Regions from separate parts of the Sporosarcina sp. FSL W7-1283 genome, predicted to be linked through region 2. Evidence: predicted binding sites of a transcription regulator. Region 2 holds the regulator's gene; the other holds the start of a gene.
What was found. Region 2 encodes CtsR, which represses protease genes until heat stress. Its sites were predicted from a motif close to ATGGTCAATAAAGGTCAAACA; they were not measured.
Positions count from the first base shown of each region.

Region 1 (9,353 bases), 730 kb from region 2:
TGGTTCAATAATTACAGGTGAATCCAAAATACCTCTCTATGGTAGAAAAATCCGAAACGTATTTATTTCACCGGAAGATGTCAAGCCGTTGCCGGAGACCGCGGCGACGATCAAAAAGGCGGATTTGATCGTGTTTGGGCCTGGCAGCTTGTATACTAGTATTTTGCCGACCATACTTGTGCAAGATATTCGGGACGCAGTTCTCCAAAGTACCGCGAAGAAGGTCTATGTCGGTAATTTGACGACACAAAGAGGAGAGACTTTCCGCTATACTGCTTCTGAGCACGTTCAGGCGCTGTATGACCACGCGGGAGAGCCTTTCCTGGATGCTGTCCTCGTTAATAATGTAGAAGCCTTCAGACGCGCTTACAAAAGTGTTGGAGAAGAAACGGAGCCGTGGTTGGTCGAAAACGATCTAGATAAGCTTCAAGCGCTCGTGCCTGAAGTATTTGTACAAGAAATTGCTACTGTATATAATGGAACGATAATGCATAAATCGGCAGACGTGGCGGATGTGTTGATGCGCTATATAGAGAGAACGTAGAAGGCGGATAGATATGAAGATCGCCGAAAAAGGGGGAATATCATGTCTTTTGCATCCAAAACGAAAAAGGAATTGACGCAAATTGAAGCGGAGGACTGCTGTACGAAAGCAGAAATCGCAGCTTTTATTCGAATGAATGGCGTGATGTCTTTTTCCAATAAACAATTAAGTCTTGATGTTCAAACAGAAAATGCAGCGATAGCAAGACGACTTTATTCTAACTTGAAAAAGTTGTATCCTTATAAAGTAGAGATGCTTGTACGGAAGAAAATGCGTTTGAAGAAAAATAATATTTATATTTGCCGTATTCGGGAAGGTGCTAAGGATTTATTGGAAACACTGTCCATTATGACGCATGATTTTCAAATGGTGAACCGAATCGACCCGCAGCTCATTGAAGACGACTGCTGTGCGCGTGCATACTTACGCGGAGCTTTCCTGGCAGGAGGTTCCGTCAATAACCCTGAGACGTCTTCCTATCACTTGGAGGTGTTCTCAAGTTATCAAGAACATAGCGAATCACTAGTCGAGTTAATGAATCGATTCCAATTAAATGCGAAATCTATAGAGCGAAAAAAAGGATTTATCGCGTATTTGAAGGAAGCTGAAAAGATATCCGATTTCCTAGGTATAATCGGTGCGCATGTATCTCTCATGAAATTTGAGGATGTCCGGATTATGCGGGATATGCGGAATAGCGTAAATCGACTAGTGAATTGCGAAACCGCCAATCTGAATAAAACGATTGGTGCGGCCCAACGGCAAGTAGAGAATATTAAGTTGATTGAACAGACGATCGGGCTCGATCAATTGCCGGAGCGTCTGCAAGAAATTGCTCAATTACGCGTAGCTCATCAAGATGTTACGTTAAAAGAATTGGGCGAGCTGGTGACAGGGACGCCTGTCAGTAAATCGGGTGTCAATCATCGCTTGCGGAAGATTGAAGAGATCGCTGAAAGATTGCGCGGAAATTAACGAAAGAACGAGTAGATCCTTCTTAAAAAAGGAAGAAAAGGAGCATACGATATGGTAGAAAAAACTGTGAAAGTGGGAATCAAACCTGGATTACAGGCGAGACAAGCCGCACTATTTGTCCAGGAAGCAAATAAATACACTGCAGATATTTATTTGAAGAAAGAAAGACGCCAGGTGAATGCGAAAAGCATCATGGGGATTATGAGTCTGGCGATTGCCAAAGGCACTGAGATCATCTTGATGGCAGACGGCATTGATGAAGACTTGGCACTTCAGAATCTTACGGATTTTGTAGAAGCTGAACAGCAATAAAAAGAACCGATTCTCCTTTTTGGGAAGAATCGGTTCTTTTTTGTCTTATTTTTTCATGTCGCTGCGTTGAACGATATGATCGATTAAGCCATATTCTTTTGCACGTTCCGCTGTCATGAAATTATCACGATCCGTATCTTGTGCGATGACTTCAATCGGCTGACCTGTACGATCGGCCAAAATTTGATTCAACTTCTCACGTAAGTGCAAGATGCGCTTCGCTGCGATTTCAATTTCAGTCGCTTGACCTTGTGCACCACCAAGTGGTTGGTGAATCATTACTTCTGCGTTAGGCAATGCGTAACGTTTGCCTGGTGCTCCCGCTGTCAGTAAGAAGGCACCCATGGATGCAGCCATACCGATACAGATTGTCTGGATGTCCGGTTTAATAAATTGCATCGTGTCGTAGATCGCCATACCCGCTGTAATACTTCCACCCGGGCTGTTAATATAAATGGAGATGTCTTTTTCCGGATCTTCTGCTTCCAGGAATAAGAGCTGCGCAACGATCGAATTCGCAACATTGTCATCGATGCCGCTGCCGAGCATGATAATCCGGTCTTTCAACAAGCGGGAATAGATGTCATACGCCCGTTCACCACGGTTGGTTTGTTCAATAACTGTAGGAATAAGATTCAATGGTACTTCCTCCTTTTAATGCTTCATAATAATCGTTCGGTTGAAATTAGTTGGTATTTCAACTATAATTGTATTTTACCTATGATGGTCAACAAAGGTCAAATCATTTGCCTTAAAAAATTAGATTGCTTTTCATTCTATTCCACGGTATAATGGAAGATGTCTGTTAGAGAAGCTTTTATAATTTTTGCAGCAGACGAGATCACTGAGTATAGGTAATGTTTTTATTTTGCCCTCGTGGTGCAACGGATAGCACGTAAGATTCCGGTTCTTAAAATGTGGGTTCGATTCCTGCCGAGGGCGTTACTAGGTTAAATCGTTATACGATATGTACTGAATAAAGATCCTGTAAATGTTGATTTATCATCATTTACAGGGTTTTTTCATTTTTGTACAATACAGTGAAACGAATTTGTGTTTCACGTGTGCTATTTCTGTTCTCATGTCCACTTTCTTGAGTATCGACAACACACGGCTCTTTTATAACATATGTTAGCAGCAAGGAAGCTAAGAAATTTTTCAATTGGTACAATAACTTTGTTGCTTGGAGTATTAAAGGTTTAGTTGCAATAGAGACTTGTTAAACCGTCCGAAAAGTCATTTCTACATGACTTATCAGATGGTTCTTTTTATGCGGAGATTTGGTATTTTCTTCTGTTTTTTATGCTTGGTCACACAAAAGGTAGCTGTAATTGAAAGATATTATTAATTTTCTTTATGAATTAAATAATGGGAAAATAAGTATGAGATTAGCCCTTTAATTTGAAAAAGAAAGTTTGTATGAAGCGAAATTAAATTAGCGCCTTTTCACCTATTAAAAAATAAAATTTAAATATATTAATAGCGAATCTTGTCTCTTGAAAACGCTGTCATAATCATGTTTGTAGATGGTATCCACTTAATTGGATATTTAGAAAATAACGAAAACGATTTGAACTCGAATTTTAACTATGGTAATCTAGCAACTAAGAAAAAAATGTTTGATGAAAAAGTCAAGGGGGAGAATTATGAAGAAGTCGGCGATAGGTGTTTTGGCGATGATGATGCTTTTACTACTGGCAGCATGCGGTAATGGTGATTCAGATTCCGGTAGCAGCAGTAGTGGAAGTAAGTTGGATGATTTGAAAGAGAAAGGCGTTGTCAGAGTCGGCTTTGCCAATGAGAAACCGTATGCATATGAGGAAGATGGGGAATTGCAAGGTGCTGCGGTCGCTATTGCCAAAGCGGTCTTTGAAAACTTGGGCGTTGAGGAAGTGGATGGCAAACTATCCGAATTCGGTCAATTGATCCCAGGCTTAGGCGCAGGGAAGTTTGATGTAGTGACAGCGGGTATGGCAATTACGCCGGACCGTTGTGCAACTGTTTCGTTTGGTGAGCCTGAAATCAAATATGGGGAAGGCTTGATCGTAGAAAAAGGCAACCCGATGAATTTGAAGAGCTATAAAGATATTGCCGCGAATCCAGATATCAAAGTGGCGGTGATGAGTGGAGCTACAGAAAAAGATTTCATGCTTCGTGAAGGCATTGCAGAAAGTCAAATTATGATGGTTCCCGATATTCCGGCTTCATTCTCAGCTGTTGAATCGGGGCGTGCTGCTGTCACAACGGGTACTGAAATGACCATTAAAATGGCGCTGGAATCAGCAAATAATGACAAGCTCGAGTTTGTCACGGATTTCGAACAACCTGATATCGAAGGCGTACCAAGCTATGGCGCAGCTGCTTTCCTAGACAGTGATGATGAACTGCGTGAAGCGTACAATGAAGAATTGCAAAAGCTGAAAGACAGCGGGAAAATTGCAGAGTTGATCGAACCATTCGGTTTCACAGAAGAGATGAATATTGTTGAAAATGAAATAACAACGGAAAGTGTCTGCAGCGGAGAGAACTATTAAAAGAGTGGCCGGGTCATGCCCAACAGCGGCATGGCCTTTTTCTTACCTTCCATAAGCTGCTCATGGCACTAGATTAAGAAGAATGAAATGAAAACGTAAATAATGGAGTGGTTTTTGTGAGTTCCTTACCCGATATATTTGCCACCGTCGTACAAGGGTTAGGCGTAACGTTACAGGTGCTGGTCCTGTCGATTATTTGTGCGAGTATTATTGCTTTCGTTGCAGGTCTGTCGCGTGTCAACACGAATCCTTTGCTGAGAGGGTTCACTGGTTTCTATGTAGAAATTTTTCGTGGGACATCGCTGATTGTACAATTGTTCTGGTTTTCATATGCGCTGCCCGGCCTATTCAATATCCATCTGGGGAGCGATATATGGGTGGCTGTACTGGCGATCTCGCTAAATTATGGGGCCTATATGTCTGAGATTGTGCGCGGATCGATTCAAGCGGTTGCGGTCGGGCAGACTGAAGCATCCGTCGCGCTGAATTTATCGAAGTTTCAACGGATGCGGCATATTATTCTACCTCAGGCGCTGCGTATGATGCTTCCTGAATACGGCAACTACTTGATTCAAATTTTGAAAGCAACGTCGTTGGTGTCATTGATTGGACTGACGGACTTATTGTATTACGGAAATATTTACCGAAGCACGCACTTGGCGGAATCCCCGACGGTTTATGTACTTCTCCTCGTGATGTACTTTGTGATTGCGCTGCCGTTGATTGCTTTCACAAGAAAGATGGAGAGTGTATCGAAGAAAGGGGTGGCTAGCTGATGACTTGGAGTTGGGAAGTGTTTTTTTCAGTAATTCCTATGATTTTTAAAGGCTTGTGGATCACCCTAGGACTGACGCTGGCATGCTATTTATTTGCCGCTGTCTTCGGATTCTTCTGGGTGTTTATCAGCAGACTTCCTTGGCGGCCTGTGCGATGGCTGTTTGGATGGCTTGCGGAATTCATTCGTTCTACGCCTCCGCTCGTGCAATTGTTTTTTATTTATTATGCATGGCCTATGATGCCGGTTGTAGGGGTGTCGCTAAATCCTTTTGTAGCTGCAATTCTCGGTCTTGGCATACATTTTAGCACGTACATGTCTGAAGTATATCGTTCAGGCATTGAATCAGTGGATAAAGGTCAGTGGGAAGCATCGACTGCACTGAATTTATCCACACGTCAAAAATGGATGAAAATCATTTTGCCTCAAGCAATTCCGCCTACGATCCCAATGCTCGGGAATTACTTGATCATCATGTTTAAGGAAGTTCCACTTGCGTCTACAATCGGTGTGGTGGCGATGCTTCATATCGCGAATGACTATGGAGCTCAATATTATAAATACGTGGAGCCTCTTACTGTGGTGGCGCTGTTCTTCTTATTATTGAGTTATCCTTCGGCGTTGTTGATAAATAAATTAGAGAAAAAGTACAACCGTCGTTTCGATAAGAAGACGATGGCATAATGCATCCTGAATAAAAACGCAACTGAATGAAGGAGAGGGTAAGAGAGTGGAACCGATAGTGCAATATAAAGACGTTCATAAATCATTTGGGCAAACCGAAGTATTAAAGGGGATTGACCTGGATATCAAACCATCTGAAAAAGTGGCTCTGATCGGTCCGAGTGGTTCTGGTAAAACGACGATCATCCGGATGTTGATGACACTGGAAGAACCGACAGCTGGCGTCATTGAAGTGAACGGCGAGAACTTATGGCAGATGGAGAAGAAAGGTGAGTGGGTGACAGCAGATGAAAACCATCTGCGTTCCATTCGCGGAGATATCGGCATGGTATTCCAACATTTTAACCTATTCCCACATATGACGATATTGGAGAACTGCATGTTGGCTCCAGTTCTCGTGAAAAATGAAAGCAAGGCGGAAGTGAAAGCGACGGCCGTTGAGATGCTTGAGAAGGTGGGACTGGGTGACAAAATCGAACTCTATCCTGCACAATTGTCAGGCGGACAAAAACAACGTGTCGCCATGGCTCGCGCCTTGATGATGCGTCCGAAAGTCATGCTGTTCGATGAAGTGACGTCCGCCCTCGACCCAGAGTTAGTCGGAGAAGTGCTGGAAGTCATCCGTGATTTGGCGAAGGAAGGGGAGATGGCAATGATCCTTGTTACACATGAAATGGATTTCGCCCTCGACATCGCTGATCGTGTCGTCTTCCTGAATGAAGGCGTCATCGAAGAACAGGGTGCGCCTTCAGAAATTCTGATGAATCCAGAAAGTGAGCGTCTGCAAGATTTCTTAGGACGTTTTACAAGCAGTAGATGAAAAAGGGGCTGTCCGAGAAATTTCGGCCGGCTCCTTTTTAACGTGGGAAGAAGTTGTCGGGAAGGGTAGCCGAAAATGTTCGGTACGTTGGCTGTTTGGCTCGCTTGTTAAGTGATTTGGTTCGGGATGACCCGACTTTGGTGCGGTCCGGAAGATTTTTCGCTTGGTTCGTTGGCATTTTGGCTCGGTGCAATGACACTTTCGTGCGTTTCTCTTCTACGCTTGCCGGAACACGGAAAAAAAGACTGTCACTGAAAACTTCCAGGACAGCCTTTTATCTTCATACGATGGTCAGCCACCACCATAATCCGGTTAACGTAATAAATAAAGTAGGAACAGTTAATACGATACCTACTTTGAAATAATACCCCCAAGAAATTCGGACGCCTTTTAATGAAAGAACATGCAACCAAAGCAAAGTAGCCAATGATCCGATCGGTGTCATTTTCGGTCCAAGATCAGACCCAATGACATTAGCGTATATAAGAGCTTCGCGAATTTCAGGTGATACAGCTGCATCTTGGATGGCCAATGCATCGATCATGACGGTCGGCAAATTATTCATGAAAGAGGACAGAATAGCAGCAATGAAGCCCATACTGATCGTGGCGGCATACAATCCGTGGCTGGACGTCCATTCGATCAAACTAGTCAGCGTAGCGGTCATGCCTGCGTTTCGTAAGCCGTATACAACAACATACATGCCGATTGAAAAGAAGACGATTGCCCAAGGCGCACCTTTTATCACTTTATTTATTTCTACAGCGGGACTGCGTTTGGCTGTCAGCAAGAAGAGAAGTGCTACCGCCCCTGCAACAAATGAAACAGGCAGAGTGAGGGATTCGCTGGCAAAGTAGCCGATCAACAAAATGCCGAGTACAATCCATGAAATCCGAAACATTCTCTGATCCTGAATGGCAGCGGCAGGTTGACGCAGCCGCGATTCATCGAAATGCTTCGGAATGGATTTAGCAAAATAAAGATAGAGTACCAGGATGCTCGCGATCAAACTGAAGAAGTTCGGGATGATCATTCGGCTCGCATATTCCGCGAAACCTATGCCGAAGAAATCAGCGGATACAATATTCACGAGATTGCTTACGACGAAGGGAAGAGATGTCGTATCCGCGATGAAGCCGGATGCCATAACAAAAGGCAAAATCATCTTTTCTTTAAAATCGAGAGCTCTCACCATTGCCAAAACAATCGGAGTCAAAATCAGAGCAGCCCCATCATTCGCGAATAGTGCCGACACGGCAGCACCTAGTAGAATGATGAGCAAAAACATCCGCGATCCGCTGCCTCTGGCAAACCTCGCCATATGCAATGCCGCCCATTCGAAAAATCCAATTTCATCCAGAATCAATGAAATGATGATCAATGCTACGAAGGTCAGCGTCGCATTCCAAACGATGGATGTTACATCCAGAACATCTGAGAAGCTGACAACTCCAACGAGCAATGCCAGAATTGCACCTGCTACCGCAGACCAACCAATGGATAACCCTTTCGGCTGCCAGATAACAAATACAAGTGTCAGTAAAAAGATTAGGAAAGCCAAAATTATTTGCATCGATTATTCTCCTCTCTGCAGGTGATCGTCTGTCTTGGTAATAGTTTGAGTAGATCAAGTAATAAAGAGTATTGAGGATGATGAGCGTTAATCGACCAATAAATCCATCTGCCGCGCCTTTCATCCAGCACGATTCCTTCTTTCTTCAATCTGTGCATATGTTGGCTGACGGCAGGCTGCGATACGTCCAGCAAAACAGTCAGGTCGCAAATACACAAAGGTCCTTCTTCTAACGCTTTCAGCAACCGTAATCTTGATTTATCGCCTAGCGTTTTCATATAGCGTTCCAATGTTTCAATATCCATAAAAGGCTCCTTTAATGTTTGTTAAAACTATTATATAAGTAGTTGCTTATATGTACAATGCTATTATCGAAAAAGATTATCAAAATAAAAAGAAGCCACTCAATAAAGTGACTTCTTTCCATTGTATAGTTGGTTGACCTACGTTTACCGTTCTTTGCTTAACTCATCATGTATGAGATTCATATTGTATTCCAAGTATTTGATGTACGTATCCACTTCATCACCAGGGTTACCGATTTCATCAGAGTAGATTGGCTTTTCCGTGATTGGAACGCCGGTTTCTTTAGATACTGTTTCCATTGGACGTGTATCGACATTAGATTCTACAAAAAGAACAGGTACTTTATGTTCTTCTATATAATGGATCAAGTCTTTAATTTGCTTAGGTGAACCGTTTTCCTCTGTATCGATTTCCCATATGAAGGCTTCTTTCAAACCATAGTGATCATTCAAGTATTGGAAAGCACGTTCACTCGTTACCAGCACGCGATTTTCTTCAGGTATGGTTTCAATACGCTCTTGGAATTCTGCATCCAAGTCTTTCAGACGTTGTACATATTCGTCACCTTGCTCTTTAATCTTATCGCTGTCTGACGGATGCTGTTCAATCAATGCATCACGCAAATCTTCAGCCATCTTCACTCCTACAGCTGGATCGATGAACGCATGCGGGTTGATTTCTTCATCGCGGCCATCTTCTCCACCCAAATACTTAGGTTCCACACGCTCCGTTAAACTATAGATGTTCTCTTCTTTTTGATTCACAGAATCCATCATTTTAAAGAACCAGCCGTTTTTCCCGCCTTCAAGGTTTAAGCCATTATAAAATAG
Region 1 is NZ_JBBOOL010000001.1:2,913,787-2,923,139, reverse strand. It holds gene MKY93_RS15315 (gluconeogenesis factor YvcK family protein) at 1-544, shown strand, start outside; gene whiA (DNA-binding protein WhiA) at 587-1,519, shown strand; gene MKY93_RS15305 (HPr family phosphocarrier protein) at 1,571-1,831, shown strand; gene clpP (ATP-dependent Clp endopeptidase proteolytic subunit ClpP) at 1,877-2,470, opposite strand; tRNA gene MKY93_RS15295 (tRNA-Arg) at 2,702-2,773, shown strand; gene ehuB (ectoine/hydroxyectoine ABC transporter substrate-binding protein EhuB) at 3,478-4,365, shown strand; gene ehuC (ectoine/hydroxyectoine ABC transporter permease subunit EhuC) at 4,482-5,141, shown strand; gene ehuD (ectoine/hydroxyectoine ABC transporter permease subunit EhuD) at 5,141-5,824, shown strand; gene ehuA (ectoine/hydroxyectoine ABC transporter ATP-binding protein EhuA) at 5,871-6,644, shown strand; gene MKY93_RS15270 (arsenic transporter) at 6,925-8,217, opposite strand; gene MKY93_RS15265 (ArsR/SmtB family transcription factor) at 8,208-8,522, opposite strand; gene MKY93_RS15260 (metal ABC transporter solute-binding protein, Zn/Mn family) at 8,667-9,353, opposite strand, start outside.
Region 1: a site for CtsR is predicted at 2,555-2,575, ahead of clpP (ATP-dependent Clp endopeptidase proteolytic subunit ClpP). Genes of this name have one in related genera too.

Region 2 (9,353 bases):
TAATCTTCTGTCTCTAAATGCCGTGGTGTGTCCAATTCCACAATGACCGTACGTTCTGTTTTGGCTTTCTCGTGGAGCGGTTGATGTTTTACCGGGCCGGCTTCCTGAATAACGATTGGCTTTGTTGGTTCTACTACTTTCTTGGTGATAGGAGACAATCCCGCTAATCGAGTTTTCGCTGCTTTAATATGTTTAGGAGTAGTTCCGCAACACCCGCCAATTAACCGTACACCTTGATCACGCAGCAATACTGCAGCTCGCCCGAAGTACTCAGCTTCAGATTCATAGACAATGCGGCCATCTTCCACATCCAGTAAAGATGCATTCGGATAAGCGGATAAAAATGCATTTTCCGGCAGTTTCACATTTTCAAAAGCTTGGATTGTATGGTAAGGCCCTAAGCGGCAGTTTACACCGACTATACTTGCACCTAGTGATTCCAGTTGATGCAACGCGTCATTCAATGAAAGTCCGTTTTGCAAAACTCCAGGATCGTGCATGGAGACTTGCGCAATTAGCGGAACATCTGTGATTTGACGAAGTGTTGAAACGACGGATGATAATTCTTCGAAATCATAATACGTTTCGAGTAACAGTCCGTCTGGATCTCCAGTCAATAATGCGTTGGCCTGTTCAAGGACTACTTGCTTTACTTCATCGAGCGATGCATCACTTTTGCGAATTCCACGCAAACCGCCGATGGTACCAAGCACAAATTGACCACCTGGTGCAGCAGCCCGCTTTGCAATTTGGATTGCTGCTTTATTGAATTCCGTAACACGGTTTTCCAATCCATAACGAGCCAATTTCACTGCATTGGCACTGTATGTATTGGTCTGAATAATATCAGCTCCCGCCTCGATATAGTCGTGGTGGATTTTCTCTATAATTTCAGGTTTCTCTATATTTAATTCCTCATAGCAATAATCGATCCCATATGAATACAAAATAGTTCCCATTGCCCCATCTGCTGTCAGGACATTTGTTTGAAGTTTCTCCAGTAATGACATCATCAAATCCCCCTTTGTTTTCTCTAATCAAAAAAAGCCTTCAAGTAAATAGAAGGCTTTGTAATCGCAATGACCAGTTCCCTCTCATCTTTCAGTGTGCCATTTCGGCATACTGCTGGAAGTAGCACCTTGCCCATCGGCTGGTTGCTGAAGCGTCTTTGGGCCAGTCCCTCTGCTTCTCTTGATAAGATATGATTCTTATTAAATTATTTCGATAATTCTAACCATATCATAGCGGCTTTGTAGGTAATCGTCAAGTGAATGTTTGATGAAGTTCTTGAAGACCGGAGTGCGCATAGAGAAATTTACTGAAACATGGTAAAATTAAAGGAGTAACTTGAAAAGGTGAGGAATCATGCAGTTTTTTAAATACTCCATTCCGATAGCGGCACTTGTCGGCACGCTTGCCTGGATTATGTTGGAGAATAATTATGAAGAAGTACCGTGGGATTCGCGTGTTTGGATTACCTTTGGCGCCGCTGCATTAAGTGGTGTACTTGCTTTTTTTCTTTTCAGGAAAGAAAAAGAAGACAAAGTCGATAAAAAGAAATAGGAGCTGCCCGAGAAGTCATGTTCATCTGACTTCCCGGGTAGTTCTTTTTTTGCAGAGAAAGCATTTTGTTCATTCTAAGAAATTGCCAGCAGGGGTAGATGTGGGTCTTGTCTGTTTCTTTCTGCCTTATTGGATAAGAAAAGGGTGTCATTCCTTACATATAAGATGTTCCATAAATTATTAGTTAACTTAAATTAAAAACGAGTTGACAATTAATGAGTCAACCATTACTATTTTTATAGTAACTCAAAATAGAAAGAGGTGTCATGATGACGACAGCTTCGGAAGGACGTCCGCAAAGTAAATTCAGTACATTGTCAATTGTATATAGTGGAATGTTTGCTGCTTTAATGATGATTGGGGCTAATATCACTTCTTTCATACCATTTTTAGTAGTCGGGGGAGTACCTATTACATTGCAGACATTTTTCGCTGTTTTGTCAGGATTGTTATTGGGTAGCCGTCTTGGTGCATTGTCGATGACTGTCTATATGATGGTCGGCCTTGCAGGGGCTCCTGTATTTGCTAAGTTTCAAGGTGGATTTGGCCAAATCTTAAGCCCGACATTTGGTTTTATCGTTACTTTCATCTTGATTGCTTATGTAGCAGGTAAAATCGTGGAGCGTAAGAATACACTGCCATCTTATATTATTGCATCACTTGTTGCGACAGCAATCAACTATTTATTGGGTACGAACTGGATGTATGTCGCCTATAAAGTTTGGGCTGCGGCGCCAGAGGTGTTTACGTACAAAATTGCATGGCTTTGGATGATTCCTCCATTACCGAAGGATATTGTGCTAGCCGTACTGGCGGGAATATTCGCATTTAGAATTTCAAAACATTTGAAAGTGAGGCATTCATTTTGACGAACTATCAAAGGCTGGCTGACCAAGTTTTGAAAGGTCACGTATTAACAAATGAGGAAGCGCTTTCAATATTAAATAGTCCGGATGAAGATTTGCTGTTGCTGCTTCATGCGACGTACTCGATCCGATCCCATTACTATGGAAACAAAGTAAAACTTAATATGATCATCAATACGAAGTCGGGGTTGTGCCCGGAAAACTGTGGCTACTGTGCCCAGTCGATTGTGTCAAAAGCACCGGTTGAAAAGTATGCAATGATGAAATCAGAAGAAATATTACAAGGTGCAGAGCGAGCTGCTGCAAATAAAGCGGGCACTTATTGTATCGTGGCAAGTGGACGAGGACCTCGGGCTAGTGAGCTTGAAATCGTTATTGATTCCGTCAAGAAAATTAAAGAGAAACATAAAGGAATGACCGTTTGTGCATGTTTAGGCATTCTGAAGCCAGAACAAGCCGCACGCTTGAAAGAAGCAGGTGTAGACCGATACAATCACAACTTGAACACCTCTGCCGAACACCATGAAAGCATCACTACATCGCACACATACGATGATCGTGTAAACACAGTAGGACATGTAAAGGAAGCGGGAATATCTCCTTGCTCTGGCGTAATAGTCGGAATGCGTGAAACAAAAGAGGATGTCATTTCCATGGCACACAGCCTGCGGATACTCGATGCAGACTCCATTCCAGTCAACTTCCTGCACGCCGTGGATGGGACGCCGCTAGAAGGGACCTCTGAACTGGATCCGCGCTATTGCTTGAAGGTACTTAGCCTATTTCGTTTCATCAATCCAACAAAAGAAATACGAATTTCGGGTGGACGCGAAGTGAACCTTCGCAGCCTTCAACCACTTGGCTTATATGCTGCAAACTCTATCTTCATCGGTGACTATTTGACAACATCGGGTCAGGAAAACGACAAAGACCAACAAATGTTAGAAGATATGGGCTTTGAAGTGGACTTGGAACCATTGAAGAAAGAACCTATGACTATATAAGAGAGATCTAACCGCGCAGACAGCTTGCGTGGTTTTTTTCGTTCAATGAAAAACATGAAAAGATCTTGAATAATCCTCCATGTAGAGAGACAGCCTAACGCAAGACATGCAAAAAAATCAAACATACATATTAAAACAAATCAATTGCATCTCACGCATTTTCTGCGATACAATCAAGTCAAAGATAGTCAAAGTCAACTAAGAGAACGAGCAGAAACGAGGTGACGAGATGCGGAACATTTCTGACATTATTGAAGGGTATTTGAAGTCCATTATCGAAAAGGAAGACAGTGCCTCTGTTGAAATCAAACGGAATGAAGTCGCCGAGAAATTCCAATGTGTTCCTTCGCAGATCAACTACGTAATCAAAACTCGCTTCACAGTCGAGAGAGGCTACGCAGTAGAGTCAAAACGCGGAGGCGGTGGATACATTCGGATTTATCGGGTGCAGACGAATTCACGGAAGGACTTGCTCGAGCAAGCGCTGGGAAGTTTGGAAGCGGGAGCATCCTCTACGATGGCTGAAGATGTAATTATTCGTTTGATTGAAGAAGAAGTGATTACAGAGCGTGAAGCCAAACTTATGTTAGCTGCGGTAGGTCGAGCCACACTGCGCTATATGCTTCCTGAACGAGATGCATTGCGTTCGCGAATACTCCGCGCCATGTTAGTCACATTGATTTATGAAGAAGTAGAATGAGGTGATGATAAATGCTTTGTGAAAACTGCAAAGAACGTCCGGCCACTGTGGTTTTTAAACAAGAGACAATGAATGGCACGACAGAGCGGCATTTATGTGATAAATGTGCGTTTTACTCCCAGACATTTTCATTCAGCCCTGATCAAGAGCCGTTGTCCATTCAACAATTTCTGGCACATTGGCTTGGAGGTTCAGAATTATTACAAGGTCAAAAGTCGAATGAGACTTTGCCTGATGGCCCCAAATGTCCGAGTTGCGGACTGACTTTTCATAGGTTTTTAGACATTGGGAAATTTGGATGTGCGACGTGCTACGATACTTTCCGCGAGCAGCTGCCACGAGTGTTTGCTAAATTGCATAACGGCAATACAAATCATGGTGGTAAGGTACCAGTCTCCTTCAATGAACGGTTTGCTTTGAAAAAACAATTAGAGGACATCCGCACAAAAATGAAGGAAGCGGTAGAAGCTGAGCGTTTTGAAGAAGCTGCCGTATTACGAGATGAAGCCAATACAGTAAAAAAGCAATTGGCCGATGGAGGTGACGATCAACATGTCATTTGAAAAATTCATCAAACAAGAGCTGACAGGCTGGATGGTGGCAAAGGGAGAACATTCGGATATCGTCCTATCTACAAGAATCAGATTAGCACGCAACCTGCAAAGTTACCTATTCCCTATTTGTGCTTCTGAAGAAGACGCTAAACGTGTCAATGAAGCAGTTGACCAAGCGGTGGCTACTATGGAAGAGCATCATTTTGCGGGCACGTCGATGTCAGACCTATCACCTCTTGAGAGACAAATATTAGTTGAGAAACATTTGGTAAGCCCACAGTTAATCGACCCAGATAAATACGGTTCGGTCCTGCTTTCAGAAGATGAAACAATCAGTATTATGGTGAATGAAGAAGACCATATACGTATCCAATGTATTTATCCTGGCTTTCAAATCGATACTGCCTATGAGCAGGCGAATCAAGTAGACAGCGAGATAGAACGAAACTTGGATTATGCTTTTGATGAGACGTTTGGCTATTTGACTAGTTGTCCATCCAACACAGGAACCGGTATGCGGGCATCTGTCATGATGCATTTACCGGCTCTCACCATCACCAAGCAAATTGAACGGATTATTCCTGCAATATCACGTCTTGGGATGGTGGTGCGCGGTAGCTACGGAGAAGGCAGTGAAGCCCTTGGAAATATTTATCAGATATCCAATCAAACAACACTTGGCAAGTCTGAAGAAGAAATATTGAAGGATCTGGACAATATATCAAAGCGTTTGATTGCACACGAGAAAAAGTCCCGTGAAATATTATTAGCGAAATCACAGGTCCATTTGGAAAATCGGCTTTACCGTTCGCTTGGTACGATTACTCATGCCCGTATACTACCTTCCGCAGAAGCAGCCAGATGTTTGTCCGATGTCCGTTTGGGTATTGATTTAGGTATCATAGAAAATTTAGACATGGCAATTTTAAATGAATTAATGATTTTCATGCAGCCAGGTTTCCTTCAGCAATATGCGGGTACAGAATTAACATCAGACCAACGCGACGTATTTCGTGCAAAATTATTCCGTGATCGCTTAGGAATTGAATGTACGCAAGCTCCAGGAAACAATTCTGAAAAGTCCTGAGCATACTTTTTGCAAGATCGTCAATTTGGATTTATAGTTAATCAAAGATAGTCAAAGTCAGTATTGAGGTTTAAATTACGGCTTTTTATGAAATGATATGAATAGGTATAGAGTGAAGGATTAAAGCAATGAGGATTCAACTGGCATAACATAGAATAGGTTCTATTTATGAAGAAAAGAGGGGAATGGATATGATGTTTAATCGATTTACACAACGTGCGCAAAAAGTTTTGCAACTGGCTCAAGAAGAGGCAATACGCTTAAAACACGAATCAATTGGTACAGAGCATATTTTACTTGGATTGATCCGAGAAGGCGGTGGAATCGCAGCGAAAGCGCTGGACGCCATTAGTGTCAATGCGGATACGATTGAACGGGAAGTAGAGGCTCTTGTAGGCGTGGGCTCGAAAGATGTAGGACCGATCGTTCATTATACACCGCGTGCAAAACGCGTCATCGAGCTTTCGGTTGATGAATCCCGTAAGCTGGGTCATTCCTATATTGGTACAGAACATATTTTATTAGCATTAATCCGAGAAGGAGAAGGCGTAGCGGCTCGCGTCCTGAACAATGCGGGCGTCAGCTTAAACAAAGCTCGCCAGCAAGTTCTTCAGTTACTCGGCAATGATGAAAGTTCAGTTGGCAGTACTTCAAACAACGCTACTGCCGCTACACCGACATTGGATAGTTTAGCTAGAGATTTAACAGAGATTGCACGTGAAGGCACTTTGGATCCAGTTATTGGACGAAGCAAAGAGATTACGCGTGTAATTGAAGTGCTGGCTCGTCGTACCAAAAACAATCCAGTCTTGATTGGGGAGCCTGGTGTTGGTAAAACTGCAATCGCAGAAGGGTTGGCACAGCAAGTAGTCAACAATGAAGTACCTGAAATCTTACGTGACAAACGTGTTATGACGCTCGATATGGGTACAGTTGTTGCGGGCACGAAATATCGTGGTGAATTTGAAGACCGCATGAAAAAAGTGATGGAAGAGATTCGTCAGGCAGGAAACATCATTCTGTTCATCGATGAATTGCATACATTGATTGGCGCGGGCGGAGCGGAAGGTGCGATCGATGCATCTAATATCTTAAAACCTTCTCTCGCTCGAGGAGAATTACAATGTATCGGCGCTACTACATTAGATGAATATCGTAAATACATTGAAAAAGATGCAGCACTTGAACGTCGATTCCAGCCGATCCAAGTAGATGAACCAACGGTGGAAGAGACTATCCAAATCATTAGAGGACTTCGTGATCGCTATGAAGCGCATCACCGAGTGAAGATAACGGATGAAGCAGTAGAAGCAGCTGCGAAAATGTCTGATCGCTATATTTCCGATCGTTTCTTACCGGACAAAGCGATTGATTTGATGGATGAGGCAGGATCTAAAGTTCGTCTTCGTTCGTATACGACTCCTCCAAACTTGAAGGAATTAGAAGTGAAGCTAGAAGCGATCCGTTCTGAAAAGAATGCGGCTGTTCAGAGCCAAGAGTTTGAAAAAGCGGCTTCTTACCGTGATACAGAGCAGAAGATGAAGGAAGAATTAGAAACAACAAAAGCAGCATGGAAAGAAAAACAAGGAAAAACAGAGTCTGAAGTAACTGTCGATGATATCGCTGCAGTTGTAGCGATGTGGACGGGAGTCCCAGTGGATAAGATTGCGGAAACCGAATCAGCTAAATTACTCAAAATGGAAGAAATCCTACATGAGCGCGTGATTGGTCAAAATGAAGCAGTCTTAGCGATTTCACGAGCAATCCGCCGTGCGCGTGCCGGATTGAAAGATCCGAAACGTCCTATCGGTTCATTTATCTTCCTAGGTCCAACAGGTGTTGGTAAAACAGAGTTGGCTCGTGCGCTGGCAGAAGTGATGTTCGGTGATGAGGATGCTATGATTCGTATCGATATGTCCGAGTATATGGAGAAACATGCAACGTCTCGTCTTGTAGGTTCACCTCCAGGTTATGTAGGCTACGAGGAAGGCGGCCAACTGACAGAAAAAGTTCGCCGTAAACCATACTCCGTTGTCTTACTGGATGAAATTGAAAAAGCACACCCGGATGTTTTCAATATTTTACTTCAAGTGTTGGAAGACGGACGCTTAACAGATTCTAAAGGTCGGACGGTAGATTTCCGTAATACGGTCATGATTATGACGTCAAACGTTGGGGCTACTGAGTTGAAGAAAAACCGTTATGTCGGATTCAATATCCAAGACGGCGAATCCGATTATGAAGATATGAAAGAAAAAATGCTGAGCGAGTTAAAGAAAACGTTCAGACCGGAGTTTTTAAACCGTGTGGATGACATGATTGTATTCCATTCACTGGAGAAAGAACATTTGCGACAAATTGTCAGCCTAATGTCTGAAGATCTTGCGAAGCGATTAGCAGAACAAGATATTGAGCTTGTGTTGACAGAAGCTGCACAGGATAAGATCACCGACGAAGGGTATGATCCGGAGTATGGAGCTCGACCATTGCGCCGGGCGCTACAGAAGCACGTAGAGGATCGTTTATCTGAAGAATTACTAGAAGGTAAAGTTCTTATGGGTGAAAAAGTAGTGATTGATGTGAACGACGATAAATTCGTGGTACGGACAGAAAAACAAACTGAATCCGTAAGTAACTAACTAAATAAAAATCCGGATAGCTCGCTCGCTTAGAAATTTAAAAAGCGCAGCGAGCTGTCCTTTTCGTATAGGGAGAGAGAATATGGCTAAGCGTAAATCTAAATTCATGTGTCGTTCCTGTGGATACGAGTCTCCGAAATGGATGGGACGCTGTCCAGGCTGTGGTGAATGGAACACGATGGATGAAGAAGTGGAAATTGTGCAAAAAGGTCCCCGTGCAGCTTTTCAACACGGTGAAAAAGTGAAGCAAAAGGCCTTACCGATTAGTGCGGTAGAAATGGTGGAAGAGCCGCGTGTGAAAACAGAATTGAATGAACTGAATCGCGTGCTCGGTGGGGGGATTGTGCCCGGCTCACTTGTATTGATTGGCGGGGATCCAGGGATAGGAAAGTCGACATTGTTGTTGCAAGTATCTTCGTTGCTTGCCAACCAGCAACAACGCGTCCTGTACATATCCGGTGAGGAGTCGATACGACAGACAAAGTTGCGGGCAGAAAGATTGGGTGTCAAATCAGATGAGCTGTATATTTACGCAGAAACAGATCTAGGTATGATCCATGAAACAGTCGATGAAGTGAAACCGAAATTTCTTGTTGTGGACTCCATTCAGACAGTACATCATCCTGAAGTTACTTCTGCCCCTGGGAGTGTGTCGCAAGTTCGAGAGTGTACTGCGGAATTAATGCGGATTGCCAAGACGCAAAATATCGCGATTTTCATCGTCGGTCATGTTACCAAGGAAGGGCAGATTGCGGGACCGAGGTTGCTCGAACACATGGTGGATGCCGTCCTTTATTTTGAAGGAGAGCGCCATCATACCTACCGTATTCTACGGAGTGTGAAGAACCGTTTTGGTTCGACCAATGAAATCGCTATTTTTGAAATGCTGCAGTCTGGGTTGAAGGAAGTATTGAATCCTTCCGAATTATTCCTGCGTGAA
Region 2 is NZ_JBBOOL010000001.1:3,639,384-3,648,736, reverse strand. It holds gene MKY93_RS19145 (bifunctional homocysteine S-methyltransferase/methylenetetrahydrofolate reductase) at 1-1,010, opposite strand, end outside; SAM riboswitch class I at 1,092-1,201, opposite strand; gene MKY93_RS19140 (hypothetical protein) at 1,366-1,563, shown strand; gene MKY93_RS19135 (biotin transporter BioY) at 1,830-2,432, shown strand; gene bioB (biotin synthase BioB) at 2,429-3,433, shown strand; gene MKY93_RS19125 (CtsR family transcriptional regulator) at 3,663-4,133, shown strand; gene MKY93_RS19120 (UvrB/UvrC motif-containing protein) at 4,181-4,696, shown strand; gene MKY93_RS19115 (protein arginine kinase) at 4,686-5,774, shown strand; gene MKY93_RS19110 (ATP-dependent Clp protease ATP-binding subunit) at 5,966-8,413, shown strand; gene radA (DNA repair protein RadA) at 8,496-9,353, shown strand, end outside.